Regions from separate parts of the Pseudomonas sp. EA_35y_Pfl2_R5 genome, predicted to be linked through region 1. Evidence: predicted binding sites of a transcription regulator. Region 1 holds the regulator's gene; the other holds the start of a gene.
The links. The regulator sigma-54, encoded in region 1, starts transcription at its own class of promoters, with help from an activator protein. The targets are predictions, from matches to a motif close to ANTGGCATNNANNTTGCTNT.

Region 1 (6,134 bases):
GGCACGTTCACCAGGGAACGGCCGGGGGTCAGGATAGTTTCAAGTCGGATCATAGGAGATAGACGACGTCAGCGGGCCATAGCGCCCTGTTGGCGGTCGAGCTGTTTTTCCTTGTGTTTGATGAGTTGTCGGTCGAGTTTGTCTGTCAGTAGATCGATGGCTGCGTACATGTCTTCATGCTCGGCGTTGGCGACGACTTCGCCGCCAGCAATGTGCAGGGTCGCTTCGATTTTCTGTTTGAGCTTCTCGACCTCCATGATGACTTGCACGTTGGTAATCTTGTCGAAGTGGCGCTCCAATCGGCCGAGTTTTTCGGCGATGTAGTCGCGTAGGGCGTCGGTCACATCCAGCTGGTGTCCACTGATGTTGACTTGCATACCGCTTTCTCCTTGTTGCCGTGTGTAAGAGGCAGGCGAGAGGCCTGCCGCCGGAACACTGTGGCGTGGAAGACTCTGGTAGAACGAGCCTGGCACGGTCGCTAATTGCATGCTGACAGTATGGCTGCATATGCGAAAAGGCGAGACCTGGGCATATTCTGTACGAGTAGTTGTCTTCCTTCTTCGTGCTGCCTTAGATCAATCGTTTGCGCTCACTGGATGGCGCTATTCCGAGGGATTCACGGTACTTGGCGACCGTGCGGCGAGCGACTTGAATGCCCTGTGCTTCCAGTAAACCAGCGATCTTGCTGTCACTCAACGGCTTTTTCGCATTTTCCGCGGCGACCAGTTTTTTGATGATGGCACGGATCGCGGTGGACGAGCATTCACCACCTTCGGACGTGCTGACGTGGCTGGAGAAGAAGTATTTCAGCTCGTAAATACCACGCGGGGTGTGCATGAATTTCTGCGTGGTCACCCGCGAAATGGTCGATTCATGCATGCCTACAGCTTCGGCAATATCGTGCAGCACCAGGGGTTTCATCGCCTCGTCGCCGTAATCGAGGAAGCCGCGCTGATGCTCGACGATCTGCGTGGCGACCTTCATCAGGGTTTCGTTGCGGCTTTGCAGGCTCTTGATAAACCAGCGTGCTTCTTGCAGCTGGTTGCGCATAAAGGTGTTGTCGGCGCTGGAGTCGGCACGTTTCACAAAACCGGCGTATTGCGCGTTGACCCGCAGGCGCGGCATGGCTTCCTGGTTGAGTTCCACCAGCCAGCGCTCGTTGTGCTTGCGCACGATGACGTCAGGCACCACGTATTCCGGCTCGCTGGACTCGATCTGCGAGCCAGGGCGCGGGTTGAGGCTCTGGATCAGGTCGATAACCTGGCGCAGCTCGTCTTCCTTGAGCTTCATGCGGCGCATCAGCTGGCTGTAGTCGCGACTGCCGAGCAAGTCGAGATAGTCGTTGGCCAGGCGCTGGGCTTCGCTCAGCCACGGAGTTTTTGCTGGCAGCTGACGCAGTTGCAGAAGCAGGCATTCGCCCAGGTTGCGCGCGGCGATACCGGTTGGCTCGAACTGCTGAATGCGGTGCAGCACGGCTTCGACTTCATCGAGCTCGATGTCCAGCTCCGGGTCGAAGGCTTCGACCACCTCTTCCAGGGTTTCTTCCAGATAGCCCTGCTGGTTGATGCAGTCGATCAAGGTGACGGCAATCAGGCGGTCCTTGTCCGACATTGGTGCCAGATTGAGTTGCCACAGCAAGTGGCTTTGCAAGCTTTCGCCGCTCGAGGTGCGGGTGGTGAAATCCCACTCGTCGTCATCGTTGCTGCTACTGGGCAGGCTGCTGGCGCTGGTCTGGTAGATGTCTTCCCAGGCGGTGTCGACGGGCAGCTCGTTGGGGATACGCTCGCCCCAATCACCTTCTTCCAGGTTGTCCACGGTCTGCGTGGCTTCCTGGTAGCTGGTTTCCTGATAGGGCGCTTCGGGCTGTTCGCTGGGGCTGGCGCTTTCTGCTCCATCGGCCATGGGGTCCGAATTGTCGAAATCATCGCCATCTTCCTGGCGTTCGAGCATCGGGTTGGACTCCAAGGCCTCCTGGATCTCTTGTTGCAGATCCAAGGTAGACAATTGGAGCAGGCGGATGGCCTGTTGCAGCTGCGGTGTCATCGTCAGCTGCTGGCCCATTCTCAGGACTAGCGATGGTTTCATTGCAGACCTTATTTACCGGCGTCGTGCGCAATCCACTACAGGGCGTTTTCAAAAAGCGCCACTAGGAAGCAAATTATATGCCTGACTTTAAAGGTTTTGCCTAGCCTTGGCTGCAGTCGGCTTGAGAAAAGCTGTAGCTACAGCCTGAACTCATGCCCCAGGTAAACTTCTTTCACTGTCTGGTTAGCCAGAATGGTCTCGGCATCACCTTCGGCGATCAGTTGGCCATCGCTGACGATATAGGCGGTTTCGCAGATGTCCAGGGTCTCGCGCACGTTGTGGTCGGTGATCAACACGCCGATACCCTTGGCCTTGAGGTGGTGGATGATCTGCTTGATATCGCCTACCGAAATAGGATCGACGCCGGCGAACGGTTCGTCTAGCAGGATGAACTTGGGATTAGTCGCCAGGGCGCGGGCAATTTCCACGCGGCGGCGCTCACCGCCGGACAGGCTCATGCCGAGGTTGTCGCGGATATGGCTGATATGGAATTCCTGCAGCAGGCCTTCGAGTTCTTTGCGGCGTGTAGGGCCGTCAAGATCCTTGCGGGTCTCCAGGATGGCCATGATGTTGTCGGCCACGCTGAGCTTGCGGAAAATTGAGGCTTCCTGCGGCAGGTAGCCGATGCCGGCGCGAGCGCGGCCATGCATCGGCTGGTGGCTAACATCGAGGTCGTCGATCAACACGCGGCCCTGATCGGCCTGTACCAAGCCGACGATCATGTAGAAACAGGTGGTCTTGCCGGCGCCGTTGGGGCCAAGCAGGCCGACGATCTGCCCGCTATCGATGCTCAGGCTAACGTCGCGCACGACCTGGCGGCCTTTGTAGCTCTTCGCCAGGTGTTGGGCTTTCAATGTGGCCATTATTACTGCGCCTGCTGGTCGGCTGGTTTGTTCTTCGGCTGGATCACCATGTCGATGCGCGGACGTGGCGCGGTGACGTTGGTGCCTGTGGCGCGGCCGGCGTTAACGATCTGGCGTTGGGTGTCATAGACGATTTTCTCGCCTTCGAAGGTGTTGCCTTCCTGAATCACCTTGGCCTGGTCGATCAGTACCACGCGCTCGTTGGCCATAAAGTACTGGATGGTCAGGCCGTAGGCCTTGACGATCTGCTTGTCGGCTGACGGCAGTTGCTCGTAGTAGGCCGGCTTGCCGACCGAGGTAAATACCTCGACATCGCCCTGGGCATTCTGGGTGATGGTCACTGTGTCGCCAGTGACCTTCATGGTGCCCTGAGTAATGACTACGTCGCCGCGATAGACGGCAACGCCTTGTTTGTCATCGAGTTCCGCGCTATCGGCCTGGATGCGGATCGGCTGTTCGCGGTCGGATGGCAGTGCCCAGGCGCTGACACTTCCGAGTGCGGCGCTGAGGCTGAGTAGTAGGGGGAGGGTGTTAACGAGCCTCATGCTGACCTCTTACGTTGGACAGCAGGAGCATCCTGCCGTCATTCATGTACGCTTTCATTCCTTTTGCCGTGGTCACCCCATTGGCCGCGTCGATTCTAACGGCTTGCTGGGTCTGCGCATATTCCTTCTCGGGGAATACGGTCAGGCGGCTGGTGGTGAGGATGGTCGGACGGCCTTTGGCATCTGTACGCTCAACGCGCACCTTGTCGATCAGTTCGACTTCAACGCCGCCTGGCGACACTTCACCGCGCTCGCTGCGGATTTTCCAGGGCAGCTCGGTGCCGCGGAACAGGTTCATGTTCGGGCTGGTCATCAGGGTGATGTCGCTGGTCTTGACGTGCTCGACCTTGTCGGTCGTCAGCTCGTAGTGCAGTTTGCCGTCGGCCTGGTATTGCACGGTGTAGGTGTTAGTGGCGTAAAAGTCGATGGTGCTTTCAGCTGCAGCGCTGTGCGTCTGCTGGTTGAAGCTTTCGGGGCTGAGGTTCCAGTAGCCGAGGGCTGCGACCAGCAGTGCGACAAAGGCGAACAGAGCAATGTTGAATAACTTGCGGGGCATGGTTGGCCTATAAGTATGCGGCTTGAGCGGCTTCAAGGGTGCCTTGGGCGTGCATGATCAGTTCGCAGAACTCGCGTGCAGCGCCTTCGCCCCCGCGAGCGCGGGTAATCCCGTGGGCATGCTGGCGAACAAAGCCGTCGGCGCTGGCGACTGCCATGCCGAGGCCTACGCGGCGGATCACCGGCAGATCGGGCAGGTCGTCACCGAGGTATGCGACTTGTGCATAGTCTAGGCCCAGTTCGCCGAGTAGCTCATCGAGCACCACCAGCTTGTCTTCGCGGCCCTGATACAGGTGTTGAATCCCCAGGTTCTGCGCGCGGCGTTCAACCACGGGGGTTTTGCGGCCGCTGATAATCGCGGTGCGCACGCCGGAATTGATCAGCATCTTGATGCCATGGCCATCAAGGGTGTTGAAGGTCTTGAATTCGCTGCCGTCGACCAGAAAGTACAGCTTACCGTCGGTGAGCACGCCGTCGACATCAAATATCGCCAGCTTGATGGCCTGGGCGCGCTGCAGTAGGTCGGGGTTAGTCAGGTCAAGGCTCATCACATCACTCCGGCGCGAAGCAGGTCGTGCATGTTCAGGGCGCCTACAGGTAGGTCGTTGTCGTCGATCACCACCAGTGAGCTGATCTTGTGGTCTTCCATGATTTTCAAAGCCTCTGCCGCAAGCATTTCCGCGCGGGCGGTCTTGCCGTGGGCGGTCATTACGTCATCGATAATGGTCTGGCGCACGTCGATGTTGCGGTCCAGGGTACGGCGCAGATCGCCGTCGGTGAAGATCCCGGCCAGGCGACCATCGTCCTCGGTGACCACTGTCATGCCCAGGCCTTTTTGGGTCATTTCCAGCAGCGCGTCGCGCAGCGAGGTGCCGCGTTTTACGCGCGGCAGGCTGTCGCCAGCGTGCATAACGTTTTCCACCTTGAGCAGCAGGCGTCGGCCCAATGCACCGCCGGGGTGGGAGAATGCGAAATCTTCGGCGGTAAAGCCGCGGGCTTCCAGCAGAGCGATGGCCAGGGCGTCGCCGAGTACCAGCGATACCGTAGTGGAAGAGGTTGGTGCCAGGTTCAGTGGGCAGGCTTCCTGGGATACGCGGGCGTCCAGGTTGACTTCGGCTGCCTTGGCCAGTGGCGACTCCGGGTTGCCGGTCATGCTGATCAGGCGGATGCCAAGGCGCTTTATAAGCGGCAGAAGGGTAACGATTTCTGCGGTAGAGCCGGAGTTGGACAGGGCCAGCACCACGTCATCGCGGGTGATCATGCCCATGTCGCCATGGCTCGCTTCGGCCGGATGCACAAAAAACGCAGTGGTGCCGGTGCTGGCCAGGGTGGCGGCAATCTTGTTGCCGACGTGGCCGGATTTGCCCATGCCGACCACCACGACGCGGCCTTTGCTGGCGAGAATCAGCTCGCAGGCCCGCACAAAATCACCGTTGATACGTGCCAGCAGGTCCTGGATGGCTTCGAGCTCCAAGCGGATGGTGCGTTGCGCTGACTGGATCAGATCGGTGGACTGGCTCATGACTTCTCTGCGGCGTACGGGCTAAAAGCTGCCGATTATAACGGTAAAGGTGCGCCTGCCCAGTATTTCCAGTGTCGAGTTGTTTGTCGGAACTGTGCGGTGCTTATCTCTGGCAACACCTTCAGCCTTGGGCGGCGAATACCTCGGTGGTATAGTTCGCGGCCATTTTCGGTACGTTCGATGATCCGTAGTGCCCTTTGTTCCGGGCGATGCGTCAGTCAGGCAAGCGTTGAGCAAGGAGTCCAGATGAGCGCCGAGAACCCGTATGCAGTTGAGCTGAAGAACGTCAGCTTTAAACGCGGTGAGCGGGATATTTTCAAAAACGTCGATATCCGCATTCCCCGTGGCAAGGTCACCGGGATTATGGGGCCGTCTGGTTGTGGCAAAACCACTTTGCTGCGTCTGATTGCTGCCGAACTCAAGCCGAGCCAGGGTGAGGTCTGGGTCAATGGCCTGAATTTGCCGACGCTGTCGCGCAGCGAGCTGTTCGATATGCGCAAGCAGATGGGTGTACTGTTCCAGAGTGGTGCGCTGTTTACCGACTTGGATGTGTTCGAAAACGTC
Region 2 (6,134 bases), on a different contig from region 1:
GCTTTAAACGATCCACCTCAGCCAGCACGTTAGGTGCCTCGCCCAGAGCGCGGATACTGATGGTGCCATCCTTGCCGATTTCGATTTTCTGCTCTGGCGGTACCGCAATCGGTCCGGCGTTGCCCATCACCGGCAAGCCGTTGCCGGTACGCAACACGCCCAAGGCATCGACGTTCAGACTGGCGGTACGCACATAGGCTTCGCTGCCATCCGCTGCCTGCACCGCCAGCCAACCCTTGCCGCCCACTGCCACATCCAGATCGCGACCCGTTTCCTGCAGCGAGCCTGGAGTGAAGTCAGTGCCCGGGCGTTCGCTCATGGCATAGACCCGCGACGGATAACCGTCACCAAAGATCGGCATGGAGCGCGCCTGCTCAAAATCCCGACGGAAGCCGTTGGTGGTTATGTTCGCCAGGTTGTTGGCGTGGGCACGCTGGGCCAGGGTGTTGTTATGGGCGCCAGTCATGGAAACGTACAGCATCTTGTCCATGGTTATTCTCCGAGTGGGCTTGCCGCCTCGCTGCTCTATGCAAGCTATAAAGCAATGGCTGTGCCAGCACTCGAAAAATAATTATAAGCGCTTGATAAATATGGTTTTTAAAAACAGAAAAGGCTCCGAATGGAGCCTTATAAACGCCAACGCGGCGTACTTTTGCCGCCCACGACAGGCACGCGCCTGCCGCAGGCAACACTTATCAACGCAGGTTGATAATGGTCTGGGTCACCGCACTCTCGGTCTCGATGGTTTTGGCATTGGCCTGGTAGTTGCGCTGCGCCACGATCAAGTTGACCAACTGATCCGACAGCTCGACGTTGGAGTCCTCCAGCGCCCCCGACTGCAGCGCACCCAGGGTGCCGCTACGCGGCGTACCAACCACCGGCTCACCCGAGGCAAAGGATTGCACCCAGGCGGTTTTGCCCACAGGCGTCAGCCCCTGCACGTTGGCGAAATTAGCCAGAATCACCTGCCCCTGGATGTTCGATTGGCCATTGGTATAGCGAGCAAAAATCACCCCGGTGTCATCAATCTCCAGCCCCGCCAATTGACCGGTGGTGTAACCGTCCTGACTAACGCGGTTAACCGCAAAGGAACTGGCAAACTGGGTGGACTGGCGCAAATCGATATTCACACCAGTGGCACTGGCATCAGCACCGTTGGCCGACCATATCGGCGGCACCGAAGTATCTGGCGCGGCAGGCACCCAGGTAGTCAGGTCAATGGTGCCATCAGCGCCAACCGTGAAGCCGGTTGGTGTCGAGGCGATGAGGGCAGCCACATCCAGCTGACCAGCCGTGGTGAATTGCAGATCCACCGATGAGGGTGTGGTCAGGGTCGGGTCGTCCGGGTTGCGTCCATCGATCAACACGTTCATCTGCCAGGTATTGGGCCCGGTCTTGAGGAAGTACTGGGTGAATACGTGGGAGTTGCCCTGGGTGTCGTAGATATTGGTCGAGGTTGAAGAATTGTAGGACGTCGGGTCAGTCGGATCGAATGGCACCGTGGTCGGCACAACATTGGTCGAATTAAGGTTGAAGGTCTGATCCAGGTTACTGGTCGGCAGCGGTGCCTGACTGGCCGTCTCAATCTGCAGGTCGCTGATCACGCCATTTTGCAGGTTGTTGTTGGCATCCACCGCATAGCCCTGCAGCTTGTAACCGAAGTTGTTGACCAGAAAGCCATCGCGATCAGTACCAAAGTAACCGGCACGGGTGTAGCTCACTTCGCCGTTATTACTCGTCTGAAAGAAGCCGTTGCCGTTGATCGCCAGGTCCAGAGCATTCTGCGTGTAGTTGATATTGCCCTGGTTGAACAGCTGCGACACATCACCCAGCAGCACGCCACTGCCCTGTGGATTGGCACCGGAGCCCAACACCGAAGCCGCGTAGACATCGGCAAACTCGGCACGCGACTGCTTAAAGCCAGCAGTACCGGCGTTGGCGATGTTGTTGCCGGTCACGTTAAGGTCACTGGTCGCCGCACGCAGACCGCTAAGACCGATATTGAAACCCATGGAAGACTCCTTGCCGGACAGCCGGCAGCTAAAACCTGTTAGTTACTGACCGATCACTTGGACTTGCGACATTGGCACGCTGCCAAGCCCCGCTAGGTTCAACATCAACTCTTTGCCGCCCAAGGTCACGCTGTCGACGTTGGCCGGCAGCATGGTGTAAAGCCCCTTGGTGCCGTCTGCGTAGGTAGCCTGCGCCTCGAACTTGTAAGTGCCGGGCGGCAACAGATTGCCGCTGGAGTCCTTGCCGTCCCAGATGAAGCTGACATTACCGGCCGCCTGCTCGCCCAAATTGACGCGCCCTACCGCAGAGCCGGCCTTGTCATAGATATTGACGTAGACGTTACTGCTGCTGGCCGGCAACACCAGGCTGGCCTTGAAACTCTCACTGGTATCGACCACGGCCTTGTCACTGGGGATGATCACCTTGCGCCCGACCAGCGAAGATGCCTGCAGCGCCTGGGAGGATTGATAACCGGTGAGCAGCGAGCCCATGCTGGTGTTCAACTTCTCGATCCCCTCAACCTGGCTGAACTGCGCCAGCTGGGCGATAAACTCGCCATTGCCTTGTGGCTCCAGCGGGTTCTGGTTATTCAACTGAGCCACCAGCAAGTTGAGGAACTCATTCTTGCCAAGATCCTTGTTTGTCCTGGTCTCATTCTTGATCTGGTATTGATCCAGTGCCGAACCACTGACATCGCCAACAGTACTCATAAGTCTGCGCTCCTTATCCGACGGCTTACTGACCCAGGGTCAATACGCGCTGCAGCATTTGCTTGGCGGTGTTCATCATTTCAACGTTGGTCTGGAAGGCCCGGCTGGCGGAAATCATGTCGGCCATCTCCTCCACCACGTTGACGTTGGGGTAATACACATAGCCGCCGGCATCGGCCGCTGGATGGTTCGGTTCATAACGCGGCATCAGACTGCTCTGATCTTCGACCACACCCAGCACCTGCACGCCGACACCCGCCTCATCCTGTTCGGCGAACAGCGAACCGCGATCACCGTTCTGCGCCGACTGGAACATGGTGGCGAATACCGGATGACGCGCGCGGTAGGTCTGGTCAATGCTCGAAGAGACGGTCTCGGCGTTGGCGATGTTGCTGGAAATGGTGTTGAGTCGAGTGCTCTGGGCGCTCATACCGGTTCCGGCAATGTTGAAAACACTGGCTAGTGACATGGCATCAGGCTCCTATTAATCGCCGCGCAGGGCGCTGACCAGCCCTTTGAATTTGCTGTTGAGCAGGGTAAAGCTGGCTTGGAACTGCACCGAGTTTTCCGCGTAATTGGACTGCTCGATCTGCAGGTCAACGGTGTTCTGATCAATCGATGGATGGAACGGGTTGCGATACGCCAGGCTGGCATCACCGACAATCACGCCATCAGCAGGTATATGCTGGCTATCAGTACGGTTCAGGCTGACCGGGCCACGCTGAGCCTTGGCACTCTGCTCAGCCAGCACGCTGGCGAACTGCAGATCACGCGCCTTGTAGTGCGGCGTGTCGGCGTTGGCGATGTTATTGGCCAGCACCTCGGCGCGCTGAGCGCGAAAGCCCAATGCCTGTTCATGTATGCCGAGTGCCCGTTCAAAACTGATGCTCATGGTCAGAAACCTTTGTCGGTTGCCGTTACTGTTTTCCGTACAAGACCATAAGCAATGCCTGTGCCATATTATTTTTTGCTTATTTATCAATGAATTAGATTTAAAAAACATCAATTAAGGCGGCAAAGCGGCAAGCGTTTTCCGCCTGTAGGCAAGCAAGCGGCAAGCGGTTTCTGCCTATTGCCACTCGCCCGGCAACCCTGCCGCAAGATTCAGCAAAAACTGCATTGCAACGACTGCTCAGCACAGGCAATCGCCGCGCGTGTCGTCATCAAATACACGCCAGCACCGCCCGTCAGGCAATTCTTAATCAGTAGCACACAGTTTTGACAAGCATTCTCATTAGCATTAGTATCCTTCGCATTAGCCACTGCCCTGCCACGAGCCTTAATCATGTACGTGTGTCTCTGCGAAGGTGTTACTGACGGTCAGATCCGCGAAGCCATATATGAAGGCTGCTGCAGCTATCGTGATGTGCGCGCCACCCTCGGCGTTGCCAGTCAATGCGGCAAATGTGCATGCCTGGCCAAGCAAGTGGTACGTGACACCCTGAATGAAGTGCAGAGCAGCCAGGCCGTCATGGCCTATCCAGCAAGTTTTGTTGCAGCCTGAATTTAGCGATAGAGAAAACCGGACCTGATGTCCGGTTTTTTTATGCCTGAAATTCAATACCTTAGCGCCAAAGTGCAGAACTTAAGCATTCGTATTCATATTAATTTTAACTTTAAATTCAAATACTTAGGTTTGACAGCTGAAAACCATCGGCTCAAAATTTAACGCTAACTCCCCTGCAAGGCAGACGCAGATATGAAAGGCGACAAGAAGGTCATCCAGCATCTGAACAAGATCCTCGGTAACGAGCTGGTCGCGATCAACCAGTACTTCCTACACGCCCGCATGTATGAAGACTGGGGCCTGAAGAAGCTGGGCGAGCACGAGTACCACGAGTCGATCGACGAGATGAAGCATGCGGATAAGCTGATCAAGCGCATCCTCTTCCTTGAGGGTCTGCCCAACCTGCAAGATCTCGGCAAAATCCTGATAGGGGAAAACACCCAGGAAATGCTTGAGTGCGACCTGAAGATCGAACACAAGGCACATATCGACCTGAAAGCGGCGATTGCCTACTGCGAAAGCATCGGCGACTACGCCAGCCGCGAACTACTGGAAGAAATCCTCTGCTCCGAAGAAGACCACATCGACTGGCTGGAAACCCAGCTCAGCCTTATCCAGGCCGTGGGCCTGCAGAACTATCTGCAGTCGCAGATGGACGAATAAGAACCTGCTTACGATCAGCTACGCGTCGGCCCTGCGTCGTTAAAAACAGACTCGGAATGCTCATGTACAAAAGTACACTCCGCTTCCTCGCCTGTTTTTGCCTTGCAGGACTCTAGCTCGCAAGATCGCCAACAGGTTCTGCCGCGCATAACGCCGCTCCATAAACAACAAACCCCGCACTTGGCGGGGTTTGTTGTTTATGTGCAGCCGAATTAAGCGTCGGCTTTCTGCACAGCGCCCTTGATCAGACTCTGCAGTTCACCCTTCTCGAACATCTCGACCAGGATGTCGCTGCCGCCGACCAGTTCACCACCTACCCACAATTGCGGGAAGGTTGGCCAGTTGGCGTATTTAGGCAGGTTGGCGCGAATTTCTGGGTTTTGCAGGATGTCGACATAGGCGAATTTCTCGCCACAGGCCATCACTACCTGTGAAGCTTTGGAGGAAAAGCCGCACTGCGGAGCGTTCGGCGAGCCTTTCATGTACAGCAGAACCGTGTTGGCGGCGATCTGCTCTTTGATGGTTTCGATGATATCCATTGGGCACCTCAGGACTTAACTTACCCGACTCACGGGTCGGCACGGTGGCGGCATTGTAGCGAAAAGCCGAGCGTAATGCTCGGCCTTCCCTGCCGCTTCCGTCGGTTGCGCGGCTCTGTTAAGCAGCCTCGACCTCAACAGGCACCCCATTGAGCGCCGCATTGCCCGACAGACTGTCGAGCTGACGCTCATCGGTCAGATCATTGGCACTGGCGCCTGGCTGCTCGCTGGCGATGCTCATTTTCACGCCAGGCCGCGCATGACCCCAGCCATGCGGCAGGCTAACCACGCCAGCCATCATGTCTTCACTGGCGGCCACCTCTACCTCGATGACTCCGACCCGCGAACGCACACGCACCAACTGGCCATCAGTGAGTCCGCGCTGGTTTAGATCCGCCGGATGCATCAACAGCTGATGCCGCGGCTTGCCCTTAACCAGGCGGTGATAGTTGTGCATCCAGGAGTTATTGCTGCGCACGTGGCGCCGGCCAATCAGCAGCAACTCATCAGCCTTGGCGGTAGGCTGCGAGGCAAAGCGCTGCAGATCGGCCATGATCACCGCCGGCGCAGCCTGAATCTGCTTGTTGGCAGTTTTCAGGCGCCCGACCAAGTTGGGCTTGAGCGCGCCCAGGTCGAGTCCATGCGGATGCTCGCGCAGCGCAGCCAAAGACAGCTTATGTTCCGACTTGTCGCCGTAAGTAC

Region 2: the regulator sigma-54 is predicted to act here: its motif matches at 3,664-3,683, upstream of flgB (flagellar basal body rod protein FlgB).

What each region holds. Positions count from the first base shown of each region.
Region 1 covers NZ_CAXAOW010000007.1:1,787-7,920, forward strand. The annotation lists gene ptsN (PTS IIA-like nitrogen regulatory protein PtsN) at 1-53, opposite strand, end outside; gene hpf (ribosome hibernation-promoting factor, HPF/YfiA family) at 69-377, opposite strand; gene AACX99_RS13630 (RNA polymerase factor sigma-54) at 571-2,085, opposite strand; gene lptB (LPS export ABC transporter ATP-binding protein) at 2,223-2,948, opposite strand; gene lptA (lipopolysaccharide transport periplasmic protein LptA) at 2,951-3,493, opposite strand; gene lptC (LPS export ABC transporter periplasmic protein LptC) at 3,480-4,049, opposite strand; gene AACX99_RS13650 (KdsC family phosphatase) at 4,057-4,596, opposite strand; gene AACX99_RS13655 (KpsF/GutQ family sugar-phosphate isomerase) at 4,596-5,570, opposite strand; gene AACX99_RS13660 (ATP-binding cassette domain-containing protein) at 5,817-6,134, shown strand, end outside.
Region 2 covers NZ_CAXAOW010000002.1:231,119-237,252, forward strand. The annotation lists gene AACX99_RS04985 (flagellar basal body rod protein FlgF) at 1-490, opposite strand, end outside; gene flgE (flagellar hook protein FlgE) at 696-2,012, opposite strand; gene flgD (flagellar hook assembly protein FlgD) at 2,055-2,723, opposite strand; gene flgC (flagellar basal body rod protein FlgC) at 2,749-3,192, opposite strand; gene flgB (flagellar basal body rod protein FlgB) at 3,208-3,615, opposite strand; gene AACX99_RS05010 (bacterioferritin-associated ferredoxin) at 4,009-4,227, shown strand; gene bfr (bacterioferritin) at 4,423-4,893, shown strand; gene grxD (Grx4 family monothiol glutaredoxin) at 5,106-5,432, opposite strand; gene AACX99_RS05025 (molybdopterin oxidoreductase family protein) at 5,551-6,134, opposite strand, start outside.